2 regions of the Streptomyces lasalocidi genome follow, and region 1 is predicted to be linked to the other one. Evidence: riboswitches for the same ligand, from Rfam matches in the RefSeq annotation. Region 1 holds a riboswitch; the other holds the start of a gene.
The links. Region 1 has a riboswitch for ZMP and ZTP ahead of E4U91_RS21285 (glycine hydroxymethyltransferase). Riboswitches for the same ligand answer to the same signal wherever they lie in the genome.
Positions count from the first base shown of each region.

Region 2: another riboswitch for ZMP and ZTP. It lies ahead of E4U91_RS32705 (bifunctional 5,10-methylenetetrahydrofolate dehydrogenase/5,10-methenyltetrahydrofolate cyclohydrolase); the one in region 1 lies ahead of E4U91_RS21285 (glycine hydroxymethyltransferase).

Region 1 covers NZ_SZNQ01000001.1:4,699,324-4,701,772, reverse strand. Annotated here, with positions in the region: gene E4U91_RS21285 (glycine hydroxymethyltransferase) at 1-1,380, opposite strand, end outside; ZMP/ZTP riboswitch at 1,414-1,501, opposite strand; gene E4U91_RS21280 (glutathionylspermidine synthase family protein) at 1,577-2,449, opposite strand, start outside.
Region 2 covers NZ_SZNQ01000001.1:7,228,539-7,230,987, reverse strand. Annotated here, with positions in the region: gene E4U91_RS32715 (hypothetical protein) at 1-212, opposite strand, end outside; gene E4U91_RS32710 (nuclear transport factor 2 family protein) at 383-748, shown strand; ZMP/ZTP riboswitch at 855-940, shown strand; gene E4U91_RS32705 (bifunctional 5,10-methylenetetrahydrofolate dehydrogenase/5,10-methenyltetrahydrofolate cyclohydrolase) at 965-1,813, shown strand; gene E4U91_RS32700 (helix-turn-helix domain-containing protein) at 2,150-2,449, shown strand, end outside.

The sequences.
Region 1 (2,449 bases):
GTCGGCGACCTTGGCGTCCAGGACGTGCGCCGCCTTGGACGGGGCGCCCGACTTGGTGGTGCCCGCCTCGGTGGTGGTCAGCACGCGGTCGATCAGGCCCGCCACCTCGTCCATCTCCGCCGTGCCGAGGCCCCGGGTGGTGAGCGCGGGGGTGCCGACGCGGATGCCGGAGGTGTACCAGGCGCCGTTGGGGTCGGCCGGGATGGCGTTGCGGTTGGTGACGATGCCGGACTCCAGCAGCGCCGCCTCGGCCTGGCGGCCGGTGAGGCCGTAGGAGGAGGCCACGTCGATGAGGTTCAGGTGGTTGTCCGTGCCGCCGGTGACCAGGGTCGCGCCGCGGCGCGTGAGGCCCTCGGCCAGGGCGCGGGAGTTGTCCACGATCCGCCGGGCGTAGTCCTGGAAGGACGGCTGGCGGGCCTCGGCCAGGGCGACCGCCTTGGCGGCCATGACGTGCGGGAGCGGGCCGCCGAGGACCATCGGGCAGCCGCGGTCCACCTGGTCCTTGAGGGAGTCGTCGCACAGCACCATGCCGCCGCGCGGGCCGCGCAGGGACTTGTGGGTGGTGGTCGTCACGATCTGGGCGTGCGGCACCGGGTCGAAGTCGCCGGTGAGGACCTTGCCCGCGACCAGGCCGGCGAAGTGGGCCATGTCGACCATCAGCGTCGCGCCGACCTCGTCGGCGATCTCCCGCATGATCCGGAAGTTCACCAGCCGGGGGTAGGCGGAGTAGCCGGCGACGATGATCAGCGGCTTGAACTCGCGGGCCTGCGCGCGCAGGGCGTCGTAGTCGATCAGGCCGGTCGCCGGGTCGGTGCCGTAGGAGCGCTGGTCGAACATCTTGCCGGAGATGTTCGGGCGGAAGCCGTGGGTGAGGTGGCCGCCGGCGTCCAGGGACATGCCCAGCATGCGCTGGTTGCCGAACGCCTGGCGCAGCTCGGCCCAGTCGGCGTCGGTCAGGTCGTTGATCTGCCGGACGCCGGTCTTCTCCAGGAAGGGCACCTCGACGCGGTCGGCGAGGACGGCCCAGAAGGCGACCAGGTTGGCGTCGATGCCGGAGTGCGGCTGGACGTAGGCGTGCCGGGCGCCGAACAGCTCACGGGCGTGCTCGGCGGCCAGGGACTCCACGGTGTCGACGTTGCGGCAGCCGGCGTAGAAGCGGCGGCCGATCGTGCCCTCGGCGTACTTGTCGCTGAACCAGTTCCCCATCGCGAGCAGCGTCGCCGGGGAGGCGTAGTTCTCGGAGGCGATCAGCTTGAGCATCTCGCGCTGGTCGTGCACCTCCTGGCCGATGGCGTCGGCGACGCGGGGCTCGACGGCGCGGATCACGTCGAGGGCGGCACGGAAGGCGGTGGACTCGGTGGACAGCGGCTCGGCTGGCATGGGGACCTCCGGACGTCGGCGTTCAGCGTTCACGGGTACGGCCCAGGCGCACGGCACTGTGTCGAACGGGCCGCTCCCCGATGGTCGGTCCCATCCCAGCGCGCCAGTCACGGCCCACCGCCAGCCTACCGGGCGGGGCGGGCGACGCCGCCGGGCCGTCCACCATCCGGGCCGGCCGGGGCGGCGGCGGACCCGGTCAGAGGATCACGTGGGGCAGGAAGCGGGCGTACCCGTCCGTGACCAGGCCGGACGACTCGCGGATGCCGAGGCCGGCCGCCTCGCCCTCGACGACCCAGGTGCCCAGCACGACGTGGTTGCCGTCGAAGGCGGGCAGCGGGGCGAGCTGCTGGTAGCAGCAGGGTTCGTCGCGCGGGACGGGCGCGCTGCCCGCCTCGTGGACGGTGACGCCGTCGCCCTCGCGGCCCAGGAGCGGCTTGGCGACCCAGCCGGGGCCGTCGGCGTCGGCCAGCTCGCGGGGGCCGTCGAGGTGGGCCGGGAGCAGGTTGGGGTGGCCGGGGTAGAGCTCCCACAGGACCGCGAGCAGCGCCTTGTTGCTGAGCAGCATCTTCCAGGCGGGCTCGATCCACAGGGTGGAGCCGGTGCCGCCGCCGTTGTCGAGGGTGTCGAGGACGTGCCCGGCGAACCGGTCGGTGGTCAGCCACTCCCAGGGGTAGAGCTTGAAGCAGCTGCGGATGAAGCGGAGCCGGTTGTCGACGAACCGGCCGGACAGCGGGTCCCAGCCGATCTCCTCCACGGAGATCCAGTCGGTGTCCAGGCCGGCCTGCTCGGCGGTCTCCTTGAGGTAGGCGACCGTCATCAGGTCCTCGCCGAGCTCGTCGTCGGAGGAGTGCGCGAAGTACAGCGGACCGCCGGGCGGCAGCAGCTTCCCCTGGGTGCGCCAGGCGGCGACGAGCCGTTCGTGCAGGGAGTTCCACTGGTCGGCGCCGGGGAAGCGCTCCTCCATCCAGAACCACTGCGGGGACGCGGCCTCCACCAGCGAGGTCGGGGTGTCGGCGTTGTACTCCAGCAGCTTCGCCGGGCCGGTGCCGTCGTAGCGCAGGTCGAACCG
Region 2 (2,449 bases), 2.5 Mb from region 1:
ACCTTGTTGAGCTCGTTCACCTGGCTGGAGACCGGGGGCAGCGCGCCCTGCTGCTCCGCGGGGAGCTCGCTCGCGGCGAGCGAGTCGAGGAGGGTCAGCGGGCTCAGCCGACCCGAGTCTTTGGCGTCGGCCGCGTTCGCCATGGGCGCGGCGAGACCCGTGACCCCGACGGCGAGACAGGCGGCGGCGACGATGCGTCGAGTGGAGATCATGCCCTCAGCAACGCCCCCGGGCGCCCCGGGGACACGGCCACGGGGCGCCGCTCACCCGTGAGGCGCAGGACCGACCGAGGGCTTGCCGGGTCGTGCGGGGCGGAGGACGCTCGAAGGTGAGGGCCGCACGGCCCGATCCCCTCGGTCCGCGGCCCTCCGAGGAGGTCACCATGGACACCGCGACCGGCTCCGGCTTCGACGCCGACACCCTGCGGCGGGGACTGGAGGGCAACACCGGCAACACCCTTCTCTCGCTCTACGCGGACGACGCCGAGCTGCGCATCGTCGACCACACCGCCCAGCCCAGCCACCCCAAGGTGGTGCGGGGCCGGGCCGCGATCGCCGAGATGCTCGACGACGTCTACAGCCGGGACATGACGCACAAGCTGGACCAGTGCGTCGTGCAGGGCGACCACGCCGCCTACTGCGAGTCCTGTGAGTACCCGGACGGCGTCCGCGTGCTCTCCGAGTCGATGATCACGCTGCGCGACGGCAAGATCGTCGACCAGGTCATGATCCAGGCCTGGGACGAGTGACGGCACCCGCGGGCCGGTCCCGGGCCACCGCCCGGCCGGTCCGCACTCCCGCGGGGGCACCGCTCCCGGTCCGGCCGGAGGGGGGCGGGGGCCCTCGGTTACGCTGGGGGCGGGCCGTGACTGGCGCTGAGGTGGAGCACCACCGGGGAGCGGCCCGTCCACACCGACATGCCGTGCGCCTGGGCGACACCGACCGATCGGCCCAGGAGGACACCCATGTCGCAGGCCCGGCTCATGGACGGCACCGCGCTCGCCCGGCGCATCGTCGAGGAGACCGCCCGGAGGAGCGCCGACCTCACCGCACGCACCGGTACGACGCCCTGTCTGGCGACCGTGCTGGTCGGGGAGGACCCGGCCTCCGTGACGTACGTCCGGATGAAGCAGAACCGCTGCCGCACCGCCGGCATCGCCTCCCGGCACGTGGCGCTGCCCGCCGACACGACCACCGGGGACCTGGTCGGCACGCTGCGCGCGCTGTCCGCCGACCCCGCCGTGCACGGCATCCTGCTCCAGCACCCGATGGGCCACCACATCGACGAGCGGGCGGCGTTCGAGGCGATCGCGCCCGAGAAGGACGTCGACGGCGTGACCTTCGCGTCGTTCGCCACGATGAGTTTCGGCCTGCCGGGCTTCGTCTCGTGCACGCCCGGCGGGATCATGCGGCTGCTCGACGCGTACGGCGTCGACCCGGCCGGCAAGCGGGCCGTGGTGGTCGGCCGCAGCGCGATCCTCGGCAAGCCCGCCGGGATGCTGCTGCTCGCCCGGGACGCCACGGTGACGTACTGCCACTCGCGCACGGCGGACCTGTCGGCGGCGGTGCGGGAGGCGGACATCGTGGTCGCCGCCGTGGGCCGTCCGCGGCTGATCCGGGGGCAGGACCTCAAGCCGGGAGCGGTCGTGGTCGACGCCGGCTACAACGCGGGCAACGTCGGCGACGTGGACTTCGACTCTGCCGTGGAGCGCGCTTCGCTGATCACGCCGGTGCCCGGCGGTGTCGGTCCGATGACCATCGCCACGCTGCTGGAGCAGACGGTGACCGCGGCGGCCCGGCAGCTCGGCGTCTGAGCGGAGCCCGTCCCGCCGGCGCACCGGAGCCGACGGGACGGGCCGTTCGGGAGCCGGGACGTCGACGCAGGGGTCGGCGGCCGGTTGTTCCTCATGTCGAACACGGCACGAGTCACCGAACCTCGGCGCGCGCCGACCGTAGAACCGCCCGGGGGCGAAGTCAACGCCCCCGGCAAGGGCCCTTGGTCGTGGTCGCCGTCCGGAACGCTCCGCCGGCGGCGGCCTGGGCCGTGGAACCGTCCCCGGCCCGCGGACGTGCACATGAGGGGGCGCCGGACCGCTGCGCTCCCTCGGGACGGGCCCGCGGGCCGATGGACGGATACGAGTACGGAGCACATGGCTGCAGTTCACGATGGGGTGGCGGAGTTCGCGTTGCTGCTCAGACGGCTCAAGGAGCGCACCGACCGCAGCTACGCGGCGCTGGCGCGGCGGCTCGACATGCACGCTTCCACCCTGCACCGCTACTGCACCGGAGAAGCGGTCCCGCAGGACTTCGCCGGTGTCGAGCGGTTCGCCGTGCTGTGCGGTGCGTCGGTCGAGGAACGCACCGAGCTGCACCGCCGGTGGGTCGTGGCCGACGCGGCCCGGCGACAACCCCGTCCGCCGGAGGGGCGGACGGTTCCTTCGGGCGACGAC